Syntrophobacter fumaroxidans MPOB: one gene and its partner. Each later gene encodes a partner of the first gene's protein in a complex. Links are inferred from orthologs where the notes say so. Each region holds a gene or a part of one and is shown on either strand. Other genes may lie near its edges. The genes, in order: dnaX and holB.

Region 1 (15,734 bases):
TTCCTCGGTGACCTTGTCGTCAAGGATGGCTGCGGTCAAGTCGTCGGAAAACATGGACGCCGCGTCGAGCAACTCCTCGCGCTTCTCGCGGGCCAGATCGATCAGATCGGCGGGGATCTCGGATTCCACCAGGTTCTCTCCGCTGGGCCCCTCGAAGCTGACGGCCTTCATGGTGATCAGGTCGATGATGCCGCGGTGCTCGTTCTCCAGGCCGAGGGGAATCTGCAGGAGCACAGCGTTGTGGTTCAGCTTTTCCTTGAGCTGGCGGGTGACTCGGAAGGGATCGGCCCCGGTGCGGTCGCACTTGTTGATGAAGGCCAATCTGGGCACCTTGTAGCGGACCATCTGACGGTCCACCGTCACCGACTGCGACTGCACGCCGCCCACCGCGCAGAGGACGAGAACAGCGCCGTCAAGCACGCGCAGGGCCCGCTCCACTTCGATGGTGAAGTCGACGTGACCGGGAGTATCGATGATGTTGATGGAATGGCCGTTCCATGTGCAGTGGGTGGCTGCTGACTGGATGGTGATGCCGCGTTCCTTCTCGAGTTCCATGAAGTCCATGGTGGCACCCACGCCGTCCTTGCCCTTCACGTCGTGGATGGCATGGATGCGCTGGGTATAGAAAAGGATGCGCTCGGTCAGAGTCGTCTTGCCCGAATCGATGTGAGCGCTGATTCCGATGTTGCGCAGTTTGGTCAGATCGCCGTTGAACATGACTTTTCCTTAAGAGTTCCTTTCAAACATACCCGGGTCGCGACAATCCGATAGTCGGAGTGACAAATCGGAAAAAGAAAGCGGGCACCCTGCAGTGTGCCCGCTCGAAGCTACCCACTATAACGAACTGAGAAAAAAAAAGCAAAGGGAAAAATACACTTCCCGGAAAGAGCGCATCGATTCACGGCGTGCAAGGCCTGGCGTGCCGCACAAAAAAATCCCCCTCCAGGGAGGGGGATCTGACGAATCGCGTCTTGGGACTCTTGAAGCCGAAGCCCGGAGGCCGGCCCGAACTATTTCCTGGCCAGCTTGTCCGCCTTGCCTTTAGCAGAGGCGGGAGCCTTCGACGTGCCCTGCTTCTTCGGCTCAGCCTTGGAATCCTTGCCGCTCAGCCCGGCCTTGGTCTGAATCTTGGTGTCTTTGCTCTGCGAAGAGGAAGCCTTTGCCTTGGCATCCTTGGCATTCTTGATGCCCGCGGGGGCGGCGGCCTTGACCTGAGCCTTTCCGTTCTTCGTGGCGGCCGCGGAAGCGGACTTTGCGGAAGCCTTCTCTTTCGAGCTTCCCTTCACGGACTTGGTTTCCTTGGAAGCCTTGGTTGACTTGGAGGTCGCCTTGACGTCCTTGGAGCTTGCGCCGGTCTTGCCCCGGGACTGCTCCCCGGCGGCCGCATGGTTCTTGCCGGTGCTCTGGGATTTGGACGACGAGGCAGGAGAAAAGCGGGTCGGGCAGGTCTTGGCGGTCGTCTGAGCGAGCTTGATCTTTTGCCCCGGCTTTAGAGCCGTCCCCTTCTTGAGGCCGTTCATCTGGCAAAGCGCATCGATGCCGATGCCGGTCTTGCGGGAGATCTTCTGGAGGGTCTCACCCTTGCCCACGGTATAAGTGGCGGCGGTCGAACAGGTTGCGTTGTCGGATGAAAGGGAAATATTCCTGGATGACCGGGAACTCGGAGCGCCGGGAGAGGCGTCCGATACAACAGCATCCTGCGCCGAGGACGACTTTGCCATGGCCAGCTTGATCGTGTGGCCGGGTTTCAAGGCCCCCGGCTTCTTCATGCCGTTCATCCGGCACAGCGTCCTCACGTCGATCTTGTTCTTCCGGGCGATTTTATCGATGGTATCCCCCTTCTGAACCCTGTAGAGCGTGTAGGACGGGGTGGAGGGGGCTTCATGTCTTCTTGTGCGGGTCAGGCTCGACCGGGAGGGAGCAGAGGATATTTCTTCCCTTTCGGGAGTGGACACGTCCGATAGCACGTCCGCGCTGCGGCGCAGGGAGGCGTACTGAATGGGCGGAGTCTCCGCCACGAACCCGGGCTGGAGCGATTGGGCCAGATGCACGGAATCCACTTCGAAGCTGCGCTTGTAGAATACCAGACAGCTCCCTGGAGTCAGCGCGCTGCTGCCGGAGATGCGGTTCCAGCGACACAGGTCCCGGGAAGTCACGCCGAAGCTTCGCGCCAGGGCGTCCAGGCTCCGCTCGTTACCCTTCACGTAATAATTGACCTGCTTGGGCAGGTAGGACTGCTGCGCCATCTCGATGACAGTCCGCTTCTGGGTCTCTTCCTCTCCCACGTGAGCGGCCAGCGTGGACCAGGGAGTGAAAAAGCGAACGTGAATATGATCGTGGTGGTTTCCAACGTGCTGAATGAGCGATCCTCGGACGTTTCCGAACACGTGGTCGAGGTAGGCGGCGTCGGCTCCCTGGCTGACCGCATAATCATACAGAAGCCTCTGGACCCTGCGATCCAGAAAGATATACTGCACCCGCTGCGATCGAATGATGCCTTCAACGAGACACCACGTCTTGGGGACGTCCAGGTTCTCCTCGTTCATCGACACGAACTGGTCCAGCTTCCGGTTGCCCTTGGCATACATTCCGACATCGACGTCCCGGCCGTTCTGATGGGAACGGTGATTCATCGACCCGCCACCGTACTTGTACGAAAAATCGCCGATGTAAAGGTCGCACGTCTCCGGAAACCGCGTTCTCACGCCTTCGACGGCATCCAGCATTGCGCCGACGATTTCAGGGGTGGTGTAGGTACGCTCCTCTTCCCGCAGTTGGTAGCCGGGAAACTGAGTCGGAAATGGAATGCCGTTGACCAGGCGGCCGTTGTAGGGTTGGCCGTAGGAAGCCGTAACCGCCTCGGTTTGCTGAACAAAACCCGCACTGGAAAGCAGGAGAGCGAGCAGAAAAAACAGAAAAATATTCAACCACGGGCCAGCATTAAATCGCCGCATTGTTCCCCTCCTCGTTTCATCTCATTCGATCGATACCAACGACTGAGCCGTCACGTCAGGTCTCAGAGATGAGATGGTTCTCCCTAGCCCAGAAAGAGGCGCTCTGTCAAACGTTTTTTTCGCTCCCCGAGCCAGTCTGCCGTTGATTCGGGGTCTAACTACTTGAATGAACACACCAAAAAAATAAACGCACCGCGTGGGCGGTAGAATGGTCGATGAACGGCATTGATGGAACCCTATCAATTCGACGAAACCCGATTCCAAAACTCCATCGGCATTGTCAAGAAATCTCTTGAATCCTCCTCACGCAAGCACGACATGTGAGGAATACTCAGGTTTTGTGACAATCATGAATGAGGGATGCAAAGGAAAACAAATCATTCAATGCGAAACACTTGGCGACAAATAGCGAGTGGTGACGGGTTGAAGCCCCAGCATGAAGCTTTGCTATGATATTGATAGTATGGACTAAAATGGATGGCCGCCGAGAGCGCGCTCCGGGCGGCCTTGCGGGAGCGTGTCACCGGTCAGCCCTTGGCGTTGGCGTTTTCGGCGAGCCATCCGTAAGGATCCCCGAAGAAAATCACCTGACCGTCTTCGTTGCATGAAACGGGAAGGTATTCGATAATGATCGGAACGGGCGTGGCAAGCTTGATGAAAAGCTGGCGGTCCGAGGACAGGTAGGGCTCCGTCTTGTCGGCCAGGGGATTCTGGTCGTCCTTCAAGAGCAAATGGGCCAGATGTTTGGCCTTTTCCACCCGGATGCACCCGTGCGAAAAGTCTCTGCGCGTCCTCTGGAACAGGGACTTCTGGTTGGTGTCGTGCAGGTAGACGGCGTACGGGTTGGGGAATTCGAACTTGATCTGTCCCAGCGGGTTCTTGGGACCCGGTTTCTGGAACAGCCGCGGTTGTCCCCACGGGTACAGGGACGCCATTTGAACGTAGCCGTGCCTGGCGAAATACTGCGGGTCGGAACCTGCCTGGGCGTCCAGCTCCAGGCGAATACGGTCCGAAACGTACCAGCGCGGATTGATGATCACCTGCTCGATGTTGCTCGTGAGCGTCGGAGTCTGGTTTTCCCTCATCCATTTGCCCAGCACCTTGACCTTCTTGCCCGACGCCTTGCCCACGATCACGCGGTGGCTCGACAGTGATTGCCCGTCTTTGTAATATTCCAGGGCGAACTGGGGAATATTGATGCGCACGTACCTGTCGCTCCGACGGGTCTGGCTCTGGCGGAGGAGATTGATCCCGTGAGCGATCATCTCGGCCTTTTGTTTGAAAGGCATGTTGAGCCATTCGCGGGTCCGCTGCCCCACCGCTCCGTCGGGCTCGATCTGGTGCGCTGCCTGGAAACGCTTCACCGCCTGCTGAGTGGCGGCGTCGAAGGTCCCCGTGATCTCACCCCGGTAGAAATCCTCTTGCCGCAGCCTCTTCTGCAGATCGCGCACCGCGTTGCCGGACTCGCCGGGTCTCATTGTCGAGGGGGCCCGGACCTGCTGCTGCGTGGTGTTGGCGGCCAGGTCACGGTACCTTGCGAGAGCGTTCAGCAGCGGGCGGTAATGAGGCGACCTGGGTTCCAGGCGCTTCAGGTAATCGCTCATCGGAATCCGGCCCGAGAGCGCCTTGACCTGATCTTCTCCGGAGAACGGGTCCATCTGGCCGGAGAAGCGCACCAGCAGTTCCGCCAGTTTGACATCCGCTTCGACGGCAACGCGGAAGAGATTCCTATACCTCTCTTCTCTCGCCTTCACCACCGCGGGATTGACCGGCTGGATCCCGGGGCTGCCGGGCGCCGCGGGCTGGTCGCCGGACGGGACGGACAGATCGGCGATCGAGTCGGACAGGTTGGGGAGCAGCGCGCTGGCGGAATCGCGCGCCTGCTCGAGGTGCTTCACGTGCTGCCGGACTTCCTCGATGCGGAGCGGCTTAGGGTCCAGGGCCTCCTTCTCCGCCTCCCCCGCCCGCCGGAGAAGCGCATGCGCGCCCTGGGCGAGCTCGAACGTGGAGGTTATAAAGAAAGGCGTCCACCCATTCTCCTGGTAGGCTTGCAGGATGGTGTTCGGAGTGGGCGAGCCCAGCCATTCCGGCGGTATGGTCTCCCATATCGCGGACCGCCACCGAGGCGAAAGCGCCCCCTCCGCAGCGGAACCTCCTGGTGGGGCGGCGCCGTGTTCCTGCCGGCTCACCGCTTCACTTGGAACCGCATAACACTGGGACCCGCAGCACAAAAACAGGAGCACAAGAAGAACCGATAGAACGCGAGGTCTCTGAATGGATGGAGTACTCATGACTGTTCACTGTCCGCTATGTTTAAGGGTTCCACCGTGCACGCTTGCGCGTCGACCTTTTCGTGGAGCCGGTTCCGAGAGGAAGGATTCGATGCCGAAGCCCGGCGTATCGATGTTGCGCCCTCTTTCCCCCGGCAGATGTGGCAACGGTCGTCACCGCACTGCTGGCAAAAGTGGCAATCCGGGCAAGGATGCTTTCCCGGCGCCGCAAGCGAACGCTTTGCCGGTTCGAAGACCAGTTTCAGCCCGGCCACCGGTACGAAACACCCTTCCTCCTTCCGCTCACTGCTTCCCATGACACCTCCCGGCGTCAACCTCCAATTCGATCATCGACCAAAACACCTTGCGGCTTCACATTTTTTGCAGAGCGGGCGGAAACGGACATTGGCGCAACGCGTTGGGCCCTGCCCGGTCCGTTTCGAAAAAACCGCCTCTCGGACGGTCCGTGCCTCTCTCCTGCACCGAAATCAGATTGGAAGCCCCCGAGGGAGGCTGCGCTGCATCGCGCTCCGCAACCTTCCCGAGTGCGTGCCTCGCGTCAATACATGCCCCGGCCCGCGCGTGTTGCGGTCCATCCGGCGCATCCCCGGACTACGCCTGAAGCTTGAACCCTCCCCACTGAAACAATCGATCGGCACCCACTTGTCAAGAAATAATTAATCCTTTCCACTATAACAGAAATATGCTATTTGCAAGTCCCCTTTTAAGGAAAAACCTATGGCTCCGTTGACGGACCACGACTATTTCATGGGGATTGCCCTGGAAGAGGCGCTCGCCGGCCGGGAAGAGTCGGAAGTGCCGGTGGGTGCGGTTCTGGCCGGCCCCGGCGGGGAAGTCCTCGCGCGGGGGCACAACAGGCCCATCGCGCTGTGCGATCCCACGGCGCACGCCGAAATCCTGGTGCTGCGAGAAGCGGCCGCCGCGGCGGGCAACTACCGTTTGCCGGGGAGCGTGCTGTACGTGACCCTGGAGCCTTGTGCCATGTGCGTCGGGGCGCTGCTGCAGGCAAGGGTGCGGACTTTGGTGTTCGGCGCCCCGGATCCGAAGTCCGGTGCGGCCGGGAGCGTTGTGGACTTGACAAAGGTGGACGCTTTCAATCATTATGTCGAAGTGATAGGCGGTATTCGGATGGCCGAGTGTTCGGAATTATTGAAAAAATTCTTCCTCGACCGACGCCTGGAAGGAAAGCCCTGAACGAATGGAGAGGTACCGAAGTGGCCGTAACGGGGTCGACTCGAAATCGACTTGTCCTGTGAAGAGCAGGGCACGTGGGTTCGAATCCCACCCTCTCCGCCATTGTCGAACCGCCGCCCGGGCGGCGGCGATGAGCCCCCCCCGCGCGCAAAGAGGGGCCAAAGTGAATGGCTCCCGGTTCCCGGGGGGTCATCATGAAGAATGAAGAGATTATTCGGGAGAGATGTCCGAGAGGCTGAAGGAGCACGACTGGAAATCGTGTGTACGCCCAAAAGGTGTACCGAGGGTTCGAATCCCTCTCTCTCCGCCACCATATTCCGGAATTGCCGCTCCCGGGCGGGGGATTGCCCGGGAGACCCGGAGCCGGGTCCCTGAGAGTGCACCCCTTTTGCGTCCGATTGTGTGGCGCGGGACCGCCAAGACCCCATGTCCTACCTCGTGATTGCACGAAAATGGCGACCGCAGACTTTTGAGGAAGTGGTCGGCCAGCCTCATGTCACCCGGACTTTGCAGAACGCGATCCGCTCCAGCCGCATCGCCCATTCATACCTGTTCACCGGGGCTCGCGGCGTCGGCAAGACCTCCATCGCCCGCATTCTGGCCAAGGCGCTCAATTGCGAAACGGGGGTCACGCCCACGCCGTGCAACGTCTGTTCCAACTGCACCGAAATCCGCCAGGGAAACGCGGTCGACGTGCTCGAGATCGACGGCGCGTCCAACCGCGGCATCGACAGCGTCCGGGAGCTTCGGGAAACCGTGCGCTACCGGCCCGCGAAGAGTCGCTACAAGGTGTACATCATCGACGAAGTGCACATGCTCACCACGGAGGCCTTCAATGCGCTTCTGAAGACGCTCGAGGAGCCTCCCGAGCACGTGGTCTTCATCTTCGCCACCACCGAACCGCACAAGATTCCCGCGACCATCCTGAGCCGCTGTCAGCGGTTCGACTTCCGTCGCATTCCCTCTCACATGCTGGTGGATCACCTGAGGCACATCGCCGCGCAGGAGGACGTCGCGCTGTCCGAAGGCGTATTGTACGCCATCGCCCGGGAGGCAGACGGCAGCATGCGGGACGCCCAGAGCCTGCTCGAACAGATGCTGTCCTTCAGCAGGGACGGCTTGAGCGACGAGGAGGTCCTGGACGTCCTGGGGGTCATCGACCGGCGGAGCATCCACAGGACCGGGACGGCGGTGCTCGAGGGGGACGTGCGGACCTGTCTCGACGTGGTGGAGGACATCTACCGGCGCGGCATGGACATCAGGAGGTTCTGCCGGCAGCTGTGCGATTACTTTCGCAATCTGCTCGTGGTTGCCTTCGGGGAGGGCGACTCGCGGCGGCTGGACCTGCCCTCGGATGAGAAGCAACTGCTGGCCGAGGCGGCCGGCAAGACGACGCCCGAATCTTTGTATCTCTATTTCCAGACCGTGCTGAAAAGCGAAGAGGAGATCCGCCGATCCACCATCCCCCGGATAGCGCTCGAGATGCTGTTGCTGCGCCTGGCCAGGCTGCCGCGCCTCGAGTCACTGCAGGGGGTGCTCGACAAGATTTCCGCGCTGGAACAGGGCTTGAAGGGTGCAACCACCGGAGGGGGCGGGAGCTCGGCGGCGGTCCGCGACACGCGGCCTCCCGCGCGGGAGGCGGCCCGGGCCGCGCCGCCTCCGATGAGAGAGCCCCCCCCGCCCGGGACCGGGGCTTCGCACTCGAGCGCCGGCACCGGGCGTGATGCACCCGATCCGATCGTGCCCGAACCGGCGACCGGAGGCGAAACCATCCCCGACCTGCCGCGGATCGAAGGGGAGGCCGTGCCGTTGGAGGACTTGAGCGGCCGGTGGCCGGCATTTCTCAAGTGGCTTGAGCTCAAGGAACCGATCCTGGCGGCGAAACTGGCGCGCAGCCGGATCGGATCGGCCGCCGCGGACTCGGTGGAGCTGGAAGTCGTCGAGGTCTTCGAGGAACAGCTCCGGGAGCCTCAAACCGTCGCCAGGATCGGGGACGCCGCCGAGGCGTTCTTTCGAAGACGTTGTGCGTGGACGATCCGGAAAAAGCCGGAAGGGACCGGCCGCGGGGACACTCAAAGGGAAAAGAAGAAAAAGGCCTTGTCCAAACGGCTGGTCATGGAACACCCGGTGGTCCTGCAGGCGCTGGAAATCCTCGGGGGAGAACTGGTGGACATCCGGCGTCCGAAAACGGAGCGTGGCGAGCCGCGCTCAAGCCGGTCGAAGGCCGGGGAATGATGCCGCGGTGATTTGCGGGCCGGATGGCTTTGTGGGTTCTCCCCCGGGCGGGGATGAGGCCTGCGTTTTTCCACTGACGACAAGGGAATTTCCTCGCGGGAATTTCGTCGATTTCATTCAACGAGAGGAAGGATGGTCATGAGCAGAGGATTCAACCCCATGCAGCAGGTCAAGGCCTTGCAGGACAAGATGGCCAGGATGCAGGAAGAGCTGGCTCTCAAGACCGTGGAGGCTTCGGCCGGAGGGGGCATGGTCGCTGTGGTCGTGAACGGCCGGCAGGAAGTGCTGAGCGTGAAGGTCGATCGCCAGGTGGTCGACCCGGAAGATATAGAAATGTTGCAGGACCTGATTGTCGCCGCGGTGAACGACGGATTGCGCAAGTCCCAGGAAATGGCCGCTCAGGAAATGGGCAAGATCGCGGGCGGCTTGAACATCCCGGGCCTGAAGATTCCCGGGTTGTTCTGATTCGGTGTGCCGGGCTGCCGGCGTGTCGTTGGAATGCGCAATGATGTTCCGACTCGGTTTCACTCGGCGGCTATCCTTCCAACCAGCCGGGAATATGCCGGATTTCAGTCCGTTGCGAAGAAAGCGGGCGTCGCGGCGGGGAACGGAGAAGACCGTGAGTCGGGGGGGGGCCGGGGTCCCGGCCTTCGCGGAATAGACGATGATGACGCTCATGATCCTTCTCGGCGGGGCGCCCGATTATTCGCGGGGTTCCGGCTTTGGCGCGGTTTGCCCGTCGCTGGTCTTTGCATGAAAATCCCCTCGGCCCGGACGATTGATGTGTTTCGTTGCGAGTTCCCGGCTCATGGCCGTTTGTGAAAAGTGTAGGTTTGACCCCGGAGTCCATATGGTTTCGAGCGGCTACCCCCCCATTATGAACGACCTCATCAGGAGGCTGAGCAAGCTGCCGGGATTGGGAGAAAAGAGCGCCACCCGGATCGCCATGCATCTGCTCAAAATGTCGAGGACCGATGCCGAAAGCCTGGCGGACGCGATCCGGGAGCTGAGAAGTCGGATCCGGACGTGTTCCCGGTGTTTTCACTTCACGGATGCCGAGGAGTGTTCCATTTGTGCGGATCCTGCCCGGGACACCGGGGAGATCTGCGTGGTGGAAACCACCGCGGACCTGCTGGCGATCGAACAGTCCGGGGCATACCGGGGACGCTACCATGTCCTGCAGGGCGTGCTTGCGCCGCTGGACGCGGTGGGGCCCGACGACCTGCGTATCCGGGAGCTGCTCGAGCGCATCGATCGGGAGGGTGCGCGGGAAGTGATCATCGCCACGAACCCTAGCAGTGAAGGGGAAGCGACCGCGCATTACCTGCTGAAACTCCTGAAGGATCGCAACGTGCGGGTATCCCGGATTGCCTACGGCATTCCCATGGGGGGCGACCTCAAGTACACCGACCGGTTCACCCTGGAACGGGCTCTGAAGGGGCGGCAGGCGTTCTGAGGCTATGTTCATCTTTTCACTAAGTGAATCTTCCGCGGTGTCCGATTGTGAATCCGGTTGTTCATTTGTGCCCGGAAAAGCCGGACGGAGAAGAATGGGGACCGTATTCCCTTGCGACGAGTGGTGCCGCCGGTCTGTTTGCCCAGTGTTATCCAAGGTTTGACCCCTTCCCGCATGCCCATCGAAATGCATAGATTTGCAATTCAAGAAGTGAAATTTGGCGAAAAGAGTCGAAAAATGCCTTGACTTTTTTTTCACAAAGCTGGTAAGAAACATACCTTATAAAGGTATGTGTTGGTTCGCCGTAGATTGCTCGGTGTTGTGTGAGGGCTACCTGAGGTGAGCGCTTTGACTTGCAACGTTACTGTGGAGAGAGAACATGATTGAGATTCGTATTCATGGACGCGGAGGCCAAGGGGCCGTGACCTCTGCTGAACTGGCGGCCCTGGCTGCTATCGAAGAGGGGAAATACGCGCAGGCTTTCCCGAGCTTTGGTCCGGAACGGCGCGGCGCCCCCGTGATGGCTTTTGTGCGGGTGAGCGACAAGCCGATCGTAACCCGCGAAAAAGTCTACGAGCCGAATTACGTGGTGGTGCTGGATCCCACCCTGCTGAAGCTGGTCAACGTGGAGGCGGGGCTCAAGAAGGGGGGAATCGTCATCGTCAACACGGCGAAGAGCGCGGCGGATGTCCGCAAGGAGACCGGCATCAAGGCGAAGCTGGCTACGGTCGACGCCAGCAAGATCGCCATGGACACCATGCGTGTGACCATCACCAACACAACGATGCTGGGGGCGCTCATCAAGGCGGTTCCCGATCTGCTCCCCCTGAAGGCGTTGGCTGGTCCCATCGAACATCGTTTTGGCGGTATCGCCGCAAAGAACATTGCGTCGTGCAACCGCGCCTTCGAAGAAACCAAGGTGGAGGGTTAAGCCGTGGCTAAAGAAACCGGTATTGTGAGCTGGAAAAGTCTGAATCTGGGGATGGCCATCACCAAGCCCGGGTGCGCCGCGGATCTGAAGACCGGCGATTGGCGATCCATGAGGCCCGAAACCGACCGGAAAAAGTGCACGAAATGCGGCCAGTGCTACATTTTCTGCCCGGATATGGTTTACAGCAAGGACGCGGAAGGCTACTACGTGCAGAATTATTACTACTGCAAGGGGTGTGGCATTTGCGCCAAAGAGTGTCCTGTAGATGCGATCACCATGCATCAGGAGGTCGACTAACATGTCCAAGAAGATTGGTGTAGAAGTTTCAATTGCAGCTGCGGATGCGGTAGGACTGTGTGATGTCGACGTCGTCGCCGCATACCCGATCACGCCGCAGACCCACATTGTCGAACACCTGTCGGAGCTGGTTGCCGAAGGTCATCTGGATGCCGAGTTCGTTCCCGTGGAATCCGAGCACAGCGCCATGAGCGCCTGCATCGGTTCGTCCGCGGCCGGAGCGCGCACCTTCACGTCCACCTGCTCGCAGGGTTATGCCCTGATGTCGGAGCTTTGCTACATCGCCTCCGCCCTTCGTCTTCCCATCGTCATGGCGGTCGCCAACCGCGCCATCAGCGCTCCGATCAACATCTGGAACGACCACGGCGACTTGATGTACGCCAGGGATTCGGGCTGGATCCAGGTCATCGGGGAGAACGGCCAGGAAACGGTGGACCTTACGATCGCCGCTTTCCGCATCGCCGAGGATCCCAATATCCTGCTGCCGGTGCAGGTTAACCTGGACGGGTTCACCCTGAGTCACATGATCGAGCCGATCGTGATGCCCGACAAGAAGGACGTGAAAAAGTTCCTGCCTGCGTACAAGCCTCAGCTGCGGCTGGATCCCGCCAACCCGATCACCATGGGTCCGGTCGGCATGCCCGACGTGTACACCGAGGCGCGGAAGGCCCAGGACGAGGCGCTGAAGAGCTCCAAGGCCCAGATCGTGAAGATCTTCAACGAATTCGGCAAGCAGTTCGGTCGGAAATACAACCTGGTTGAAACCTACAAGACCGAAGATGCCGAGACCATCATCATCACCATGGGCAGCCTTTCCCAGACCGCGATGACCGCCGTCGACATGATGAGGGACAAGGGGAAGAAGGTCGGCGTGGCCCGCATCCGGGTGTTCCGGCCGTTCCCCGCCGATGAATTGTTTGCGGCCATCAAGGGCGCCAAGAACCTGGTCATTCTGGACAGGGTCACCTCTTTTACGGGTGGCTACGTCTCCGGCCCGGTGTGCCTGGAAATCAAGTCCATTCTCTACGACCGCAAGCACTATCCGAAGATCGGCAATTTCCTGGCCGGCCTCGGCGGCAGAGACACGACGGATCAGAACTTCATGGAAATGGTCGACAAGGTTGCCGCGTCCAAAGACGGTGGCGTGCCCTTAGCCTACGAATTCATCAATGTGAGGGAATAAATGGGAATCGCAGCTGAAGCTCTCAAAAATTTCAAGGGGTTCAACCTCAAGAACATGCCGGAGGTAGAACCTGTGTCGCCCGGTCACAGAGCATGCCAGGGCTGTGGGGAAGTACTGGCTTTGCGGCAGGCTATGAAGGCACTGGGCACTAACGTTGTCGTTTGCAGCGCCACGGGGTGCATGGAAATCATCACCTCGCCCTTCCCGCAGACCGCGTGGAGGGTGCCCTGGATTCACGTCGCCTTCGAGAATGCGGCGGCGGTGGTCAGCGGTGTGGAGTCCGCGTACAAGGCGATGAACCGTAAGAACATCATCAAGTCGCCCGACACCGTATTCGTAGCGTACGGCGGCGACGGCGCCACGGCGGACATCGGTATGCAGGCGTTGAGCGGCGCCCTCGAGCGCGGCCACAACTTCATCTACATGTGCTTTGACAACGAAGCCTACATGAACACGGGTGTTCAAAGATCCTCCTCGACTCCCTTCGGCGCGCAGACCACCACGTCGCCTCCGGGGAAGAAGAGCAAGGGACAGTCCACCCAGAAGAAGAACCTTCCGGAAATCGCGGTGGCTCACGGAACGCCTTACGTCGCCACGGCGTGTCCCGCGTTCCCGGTGGATCTCATGAACAAGGTCAAGAAGGCATCCCTGGTTCCCGGACCGGCCTACATCCACATCTATTCGCCCTGCCCCACCGGATGGCGTTGCGGGATCGAGGAGAGCGTGGAAATGGCCAGGCTGGCGGTCCAGTCCAAGGTCTTCCCCTTGTACGAAGTGATCGACGGCGTGTACTACCTGTCGCGCAAAGTGGCGAAGCCGAAGCCGGTGGCCGAATACTTCAAGCCGCAGCGCCGTTTCCGCCACCTGACCGAGGCCGACGTTCAGCAGATTCAGGCCCGGACCGACGCCGAATACGACAGACTGGTGGCCAAGTGTGTCGTGGAAGTCAAGGAAAAGAAAGAAAAGGAATAGCCCGAACACCGGTATCGGGCGTGAATAGCGCATCCGGGGCCGGTTAAATTCGGAGTTGGTGTTGACAAGCGAGGAGTACTCTGTTACAAGATGCTCCTCGTTTCCCTTTTTGATCCCCGGTAGCTCAATCGGCAGAGCGGGTGGCTGTTAACCACTAGGTTGGCGGTTCGAGTCCGTCCCGGGGAGCCAAAAATCCACCCGCTGATTTCAGCGGCTGTTATTTAGCGCAAGACCCCGTGGGGTGATCCCCGCGGGGTCTCGTCGTTTCCGCCGTACTCACCGGCCGGGAGCGATGAAGTCAGGAATCTCCCTCGGCTATTCCGTGGATTCCGGCAGTTCAAGGAGGAACCGCCATGCCGGGACCACTTCGATGTTTCCGCCACCGGTCTCGATCCGCTCGTCCTCGTTTCGGGTCACGATGGTTCCGGCTTTCAGGCCCAGTTCGGCCATCGCCTCACTCAAGGCCGCGGTTTCCCGTTTCCGCGTTCTTGGCTCCGCCAAAGATTCGCACACCTGGACCAGCAGCCGCGTTCCGCCGCGCATCGAGACGATGAAGTCGACCTCCCGGCCGGTCTTGGTCCTGTAGTAGCGGATTTCCGGGTGGAGTCGCCGGAGCGCCGTGAAGACGAGGTTCTCCAGGAGATGACCGGAGTTGACCAGAATTCCGGATGACACCGAAGTGACCAGTGCGTGATCGATGCAGTAAACCTTTTTCGGATTGGTGTTGCTGCGGGCGAGAGACGGGTCGAATATGCGCGCGGTGAACAGGAAATAGGCGTCCTCGAACCATTCCAGGTAGTCCGACACAGCGGACTTCGGAGCCTTGTGGCCCAGCGACTTGAGATAGCCCGTGAGGCTGTTGATGGAGTAAAGCGAGGCCGTATTGTCCGCCAGCCAGTGCGCCAGATCGGTCACAGCCTTCGGGTGTGAAATATCGTGGCGCTCGACCAAATCCCGAAACAGGATGGTGTGAAAGTACTCCTGGTGGGTCTTGATCCGCAGGTTCCGGCCAAGACCGGCGACCTCGGGAAACCCCCCGGTCTCCCAGTATTCCGTGAAGGACTTCTGAACCAGGAGCCGTTTCTTTGTGGACAGAGCGCCCTCGCTCTCGATTCCCTTATAGTCCAGAAATTCCCTGAACGAGAACGGGAATATCTCCCATGAAAGCGCCCGTCCGCGCATCTGCGTCGCTATTTCTTTCGACAGCTTCCTGGCCGACGAAACGCTCAGATACACCTCGCATTTTTCCGTGCGCATCAGGCGGTCGACGAAGGGCTCCCAGCCGGGGGCGGCCTGAATCTCGTCGAAAAAGCAGTAGACCGTCTCGGCGTTTTTTTTCTCCGGGTAGATGGAGTAATAGGCCTCGGCGATCAGGCCGAAGTTGTGCTGTCGGAGGTTGTGGAGGCGGTCGTCGAAAAAGTTCAGGTACAGGATGTTCTGCCGGGGGACCCCACGGTCCAACAGCCGCTGGATAACCTGAAACAGGTAGGTCGACTTGCCGCTCCGGCGCACTCCGATAAAGACGGCGGCTTTGCCGTGAACCGTCTCGATATGCAGGCGACGGGGCACCCCGGTTTCCATCCGGGATTCCTGGAAGTCCAGGATGATGGACTTGATCGTCTCTACCATGGGATCACTCCTGGTCATTGCATTTCTCAATTTCTGTCATATCTGGAGATAAATATAGCCGGTTATGGCTATAATCGTCAAGAAATATTCCCGGATACGACCTTAGCTTTCCCGGCCCCAATAACCCGCCCACCGACGTTCCTTCCCCGCCTCCTCTAAAGAAACCCCAGGTTCGGGCTTTCCCCGCCACAGAACGCGGACGACGTGTCCACAAGGGCAAGAAGCCGCGAAGACCCCGGTGGAAACACGAGACAATCCGACAACGCCCGACAACCCGGCATCCGGATCGCGTGTTCAGACACCCCCGATGCGGACCGACGGCCGTGGAGCCCGTCCCTCCTGCCGGCGCTGCGGCCTGCCCTCTTCCGCACAAACGGAGCCGATCTTTCAGCCGGAGCGACCGGACGCTGTTGGGTTGGCGCCGGGAAGAAAAGACCCGTCCGGACAAACGGAAACGATCTTCCGGCCTGGCTTGGGTCGGCACTTCTTCCGGGTAGGCTGCGCACCGACGGCTGCGGTTCTCGCCGGCCGGCAGGGTTTAAGCGCGACAACCCCTCGTTCCGGTTTCAATGGCCTCGACTCAAAACTCGTC
Region 2 (5,340 bases), 3.2 Mb from region 1 along the record:
GAGGGGTGTCGAAAATATCGCTGAAATCCTTCTCGGGAAGCTCGAAAAGCTTCCGGCTGATGTCCGCCAGAGGGGTCTGAAACCCCGGCAGAGGATCCGTTTCGGCTATCCACATGTCGCCTCCCGTGACGGGCATGTTCTGTTCCTCGGCCGATTTTGCCAGATCCTTTTTCGCGTATACCTGGTCGAGCAGCTTCCTGGCCTTTTCGTAGGCGGCCTCCCGGGCCTTCTGACGCTTCACCGCCTGTTCGATGCCGCTTCTCGCCTCCTCAAACGATGTCGTCTTTTCGGGAATGATCTCTTCGACCTTGATGATGTGAAAGCCGTCCGGCGTTTCCACCAAATCGCTTATTTCCCCTTTCTTCATTGCGAAGGCCGCATCGGAGAACGGCTCAAGCATCTGCCCGCGGGTGAAGGCCCCCAAATCGCCCCCGTTTTTTGCAGTGGCCGTGTCCTGGGAATACTTCCTGGCGAGCTCCGCAAAATCCTTTCCTTTCCTGGCCTCTGCAAGCACCTTTTCAGCTTCGGAGCGGGCCTTGGCGATTTCCTCCTCGGCGGCATCCTCCTTAAGCCTGAACAGGATTTGCCTCGCCCGCACCTGTTGCTCATGCCGATATTCCGAAATATGGTCGTCGTAGTAACGGCGCATATCGTCCCCGGTGACGCCGGCCTGGTCCATGTAGGCCTCGGGTTTGTAGAGCACCAGCGAAAACCGGCGTTTCTCCGGTTCCATGTAACGTTCCCTGTGGTTCTGGAAGTACTCCTGCGCGCCCTGCTCATCGACGGTCACCTTGTCCTCGAAGGACTTCGGATCGAACAAGGCGTAGGCGATCTGCACCTGGCCGTAGTTCGTTCGATAGTCCGCCGTCACTTCCTCATCCGTGACCACGACCTGCCTCTTGATGAAGTTGAGCAGTCGCTCGTAGGCGATGCTTTCAGCGATGTCCTTCTCAAAACCTTCAGGTGTCAACCGCTCCTGACGGAGGACCCTTTCATAGGTGAGCTGATCGAACCGGCCGTCATTCAGGAAAACGGGGTATTCGAGGATCCTGCGCCGGACTTCCTCGGTGCTCGCCGAAAGCCCGAGCTCGCGGGCCGCCTTGGAAACCAGGTAGCGATTGATGAGCATGTCCAGCACCTGGCCCTTGAGGTTCATCTCCTCGACCAGTTTCTCAGACCAGGCCTTGCCCAGTTGAGTGCGGTACCTCGTGACCATCTTTTCGTACACGTTATAGTAATCGCGCTCGCTGATGAACTCGTCATCGATCTGCACGACCGCGGTGTCGCTTTTCGACTGGTAGGTGGCTCCCCCCCACCACACGAACACGATCGCCACGAGGATGAGAAGTGCCTTGATCATCCAGGACTTTGAGTGTTCTCTGAAAAGGTTGAGCATAAGTCGGCAACGCCTCCTTCTACGAGATGGGTTCGGTGTGACGGCGAATCAGGATAATATAGATCATGGCTCCGATGAAAGGGAAAGTGGACACGATCGCGAACCACACGGCCTTTTTCCGGGGGCTTGCAAAGCGGCGTTTGGGTATATCCAGAATCGCCCAGAAAGTGGGTACGAGCGGAAGACTCAAAATCGCGATCAATGCCACGATATTCAAAGGCATCAGACACTCCTCGACGCCGTGTCGGCGTTTCGTGAGAAGAACCGCAACCAACGGGCTGCGCTCGGACAAGCCGCGAAGGACAATCCACCGGTCCGCAGCGGCTCTCATGACAGCCCGAAGAGGAAACCCTGAAAGCGCCCTTTCGCCCTTCTGCGACACCGCCGTGAGCGCGAGGCTCGCTTCGAGGCACGAAAACGCTCATCGTCCTTCCCGAGTATACCGGAACCCGGGGTGGCATTCGCCATTGCGCATGTCGTCAGGGTCATGTTCAGAGTGTATTGCCTCACGGACTCCATTTGGAATCCGAGTGTTTCTATAAACTTTTGTGGATTCCCCTGCAAGGATTTCTTGGTCGGGAACCGCATCTCCCCGGTGAACCCGCTCCTCCTCGCCTTGCGCGATCGCGTGGAATCCGGCGTCGAATTGCGCTACGGGCACGTCCCGCGCCGGTCACGCCGGTCCGGTGTCCATTTTGCCATTGAGATCAACCTGATCGGAGAGTAGAAAAGGAAATTTGACATGTTTCGCGTATATAATATAGAAGTATTGTTTTGATTCGCGGGGCGGGCAAGCACCTCGTTCCCTCTTGAATTGAACCGATCACAAGGCAGGACGACGTGTCGAAGACCTTTATCGCCGACATTCAGCCCAACCAGGATATCGCGGCGGCTTTCGTCGTGAGCGAGAAGCAGCTGCGGACCACCCGCTCCGGAACGGCGTTCCTCACGCTTCGGCTTGTCGACAGGACGGGAGAGATCACCGGCCGTGTCTGGGACAACGCGGCGGAGCTTGCCGCCGTCATCCCTCTCAAGGGAGCGGTGTTCCTGCGCGGTCGCAGCGAGACGTATCGGGACGAAATGCAGTTGAACATCCAGGAAGCTCGTCCACTGAAACCGGAAGCCGTCGACCCGGCGGATTTCCTCCCGGTGTGCCCGACGGACCGGGATGTTCTGTTCGAGAAACTGAGCGGGCGCATATCGGAGGTTGAAGACCGGCCCTGCAAACAGCTGCTCAAAGCCATCTTCAAGGATCGGGTTCTGCTGTCCCGGTTCAAGTCGGCACCGGCGGCCAAATCGATGCACCATGCCTATCTCGGGGGGTTGCTCGAACATACGCTTTCCGTCGTGGAACTCGTTCTCCGCATCTGCCGGCTGTACCCGTTTCTCGACCGGGACCTGCTCGTGGCCGGCGCCATATTGCACGACATCGGGAAGACCGATGAGTACGTTTACGACCTCGCCATCGACTATTCCCACTCCGGCCGTTTGCTGGGCCACATGGTTCTCGGCGTCCAGATCGTGGATGAGAAACTTCGTCTTTTGAAGGACTTTCCCGAGGAAAAAGCCTGGCTGATCAAGCACATGATTCTCAGCCACCACGGCGAGGCGGAATTCGGTGCCGCGAAGCTCCCCATGACGAGGGAGGCCTTCGTCCTTCACCACGCCGACGATCTGGACGCGAAGATGAACAACCTGACCCGGATCCTGTCGGAGCCCAAAATGGGGAACGAGGTGTGGACCGCCTACCAACCGCTGTTCGAACGATTCTTCTACCGTGGCCTGCCCAAAGAGCAGGCGGAAACCCCGCCCCTCGAAGGGGAAGAGACTGAAGATGAACGAGGGGTTCAGCTGAATCTCTGGAACCCGGAAAAACCGAAGAAGTAAGCGGAGACTGGAAAACTCGGCACCCATTCTTCACCCGATCGCGAAAGAAGATCATGTCGTTCAAAGATATTCCCGGGCAGGAACGAACGAAGCGGCTGCTGAAGCGGATGGCGCGAGCCGGAACGCTTCCGCATGCGGTTCTGTTCAGCGGCATGGCGGGCGTGGGCAAGCTGCGGGTTGCCCGGGAGCTCGCCAAGCTGGTCAACTGTCTCGAACCCCGGGACGACGAGAGTTGCGATCGCTGCATTTCATGCCGAAAAATCGATGAAGGGCATCATCCGGACCTTTTTGTCATCCGGAGCGAGGGCACGTTCATCAAACTGGACCGGATCCGGGAATTGCGGGAGCGCGTTCGCTTCCGTCCCTTCGAAGGCAGATTTCGAGTCGTCATCATCGAGAATGCCCAACACCTCCATGACGAGTCCGGCAATGCCCTGCTCAAGGTGCTCGAGGAGCCGCCGCGCGCAAACCTTTTTCTCCTTACGGCCATTGAGCCCCAGATGCTCCTGCCGACAATCGTGTCGCGGTGCAGTCACTTGCGGCTGCAGCCGCTCGAAGACGAGGTGATCGCAGGGGAGCTGGCCGCTTCCCTGAAGATCCCCGAGGCGCAGGCACGGGAGCTGACCCGGCTGTCGGGAGGCAGTCTCGACAGGGCACAGTGGCTGGCACGGGAAGAACACCTGTCCCACTGGAAGGAGATTGTCGAGAATCTCCGGAAATCCGAGCGGAGCGGCACGGCCGACGTTCTCGCCATGGCGGGGCGATGGGCCCAACAGAAGGAAGACTTGGAGCAGGATCTGGAATGCGTTAAATTGTGGGTGCGGGATCTCCTGCTCTCCCGCGTGATCGACGGTTACAGGCAGGCTTTCGAGCCGGATGACCCGTGCGCCGTTTGCGGTGGGGAGGTTTCTCCCGACAGTCTGTTGACCCTTTACGACCGGGTCGAAGAGTCGATCGGTCGTTTGCGCGGGAACGCCAACAAGCAGCTCGTCATGGAAAGCATCTGCCTGAACATAAAGGATGTCTTATATGGAAAAGGTTGTTGGAATCCGCTTCCGTAAAGGAGGCAAGATATATCATTTCGACCCTTCGGAATATGCTTTGAAAAAGGGCGATTTCGTAATGGTTCACACTGAACAGGGCATCGGGCTGGGACAGGTCGCGGAAGGCCCGCATGGCAAAGATCCCAGGTTTCATCCCTCGGAGGTGAAGAAAATCGACCGCCCTGCAACGACAGAGGAAATCCGGACTCACCAGAACAATCTTGAAGTCGAACAGGACGCCAAGAACTACTGTCTGGATCGCATAAAGGCACACCAACTCGCCATGAGTCTCGTTGACGTCGAATACTTCTTCGACGGCAGCAAAATCATTTTCTATTTTACGGCGGACGGCCGGGTTGATTTCAGGGAGCTGCTTAAAGATCTCGTCAGGCGATTGAGGACCAGGGTGGAACTGCGGCAAATCGGCATCCGCAACCAAGCCAAGATGGTCGGTGGTCTTGGGAATTGCGGCCGCCCGTTGTGCTGCGCCACTTTCCTCAAGAATTTCCACGCGGTTTCCATCAAGATGGCGAAGGAGCAGAACCTCAGCCTGAATCCCACCAAGATTTCTGGTGCCTGCGGAAGATTGATGTGCTGCCTGCAATACGAATACGATACCTACAGGGAACTCAAAAAAGACATGCCGAAACTCGGCAAGAAGGTGGAAATCCCGGAAGGACGCGGGAAGGTGATCCGCCAGAATGTGATGGAGAGATCGGTCACCGTCCTGATGGAGGACGGGCGCGAGATCGAAAAGCAACTAGACCCCCCGCCGAAAGGCTGACCTTGGGGCATCCGCGGCAACCCGGAGCTCGCCGCACCTGCAGGCACAGGAGCTCTCCGTGCCCCGGGAAGGCCATGCCGATGCGGCATTTGCCGGTACGCCGCCGACGGCGACGGGAATCGATCAGCGCAACCGGGCCGGACACCGAAAGAAAGGCATCTTCATGAATCGTTTCTACATCACCACCCCCATCTACTATGTGAATGCCGAACCGCATATCGGACACGCTT

The links.
Region 2: dnaX (region 1) and holB share a complex: the UniProt entries of both Bacillus subtilis proteins name them as parts of the DNA clamp loading complex. The link is inferred for Syntrophobacter fumaroxidans MPOB from one-to-one orthologs.

What each region holds. Positions count from the first base shown.
Region 1 is NC_008554.1:3,431,649-3,447,382, forward strand. What follows is about bases 6,312-9,269. They hold dnaX (DNA polymerase III subunit gamma/tau), read left to right. Parts: upstream 6,312-6,865; coding sequence 6,866-8,674; downstream 8,675-9,269. Other genes in these bases: tadA (tRNA adenosine(34) deaminase TadA), read left to right, coding at 6,312-6,439; SFUM_RS14475 (YbaB/EbfC family nucleoid-associated protein), read left to right, coding at 8,807-9,139. Also shown: fusA (elongation factor G), read right to left, coding at 1-717; SFUM_RS21910 (penicillin-insensitive murein endopeptidase), read right to left, coding at 1,011-2,954; SFUM_RS14445 (L,D-transpeptidase family protein), read right to left, coding at 3,482-5,245; more of tadA, read left to right, coding at 5,963-6,311; recombination mediator RecR, read left to right, coding at 9,525-10,130; SFUM_RS14485 (2-oxoacid:acceptor oxidoreductase family protein), read left to right, coding at 10,510-11,061; SFUM_RS14490 (4Fe-4S binding protein), read left to right, coding at 11,065-11,358; porA (2-ketoisovalerate ferredoxin oxidoreductase subunit alpha), read left to right, coding at 11,360-12,541; pyruvate synthase subunit PorB, read left to right, coding at 12,542-13,513; SFUM_RS14510 (ATP-binding protein), read right to left, coding at 13,829-15,142. UniProt on the Bacillus subtilis protein: Part of the beta sliding clamp loading complex, which hydrolyzes ATP to load the beta clamp onto primed DNA to form the DNA replication pre-initiation complex.
Region 2 is NC_008554.1:188,957-194,296, reverse strand. The notes cover bases 2,406-5,340. They hold holB (DNA polymerase III subunit delta'), read left to right. Parts: upstream 2,406-3,336; coding sequence 3,337-4,344; downstream 4,345-5,340. Other genes in these bases: metG (methionine--tRNA ligase), read left to right, coding at 5,274-5,340; SFUM_RS00805 (PSP1 domain-containing protein), read left to right, coding at 4,313-5,110; SFUM_RS00815 (3'-5' exoribonuclease YhaM family protein), read left to right, coding at 2,406-3,283. In the rest of the region: SFUM_RS00830 (peptidylprolyl isomerase), read right to left, coding at 1-1,396; SFUM_RS00825 (PLDc N-terminal domain-containing protein), read right to left, coding at 1,416-1,619; more of SFUM_RS00815, read left to right, coding at 2,237-2,405. UniProt on the Bacillus subtilis protein: DNA polymerase III is a complex, multichain enzyme responsible for most of the replicative synthesis in bacteria.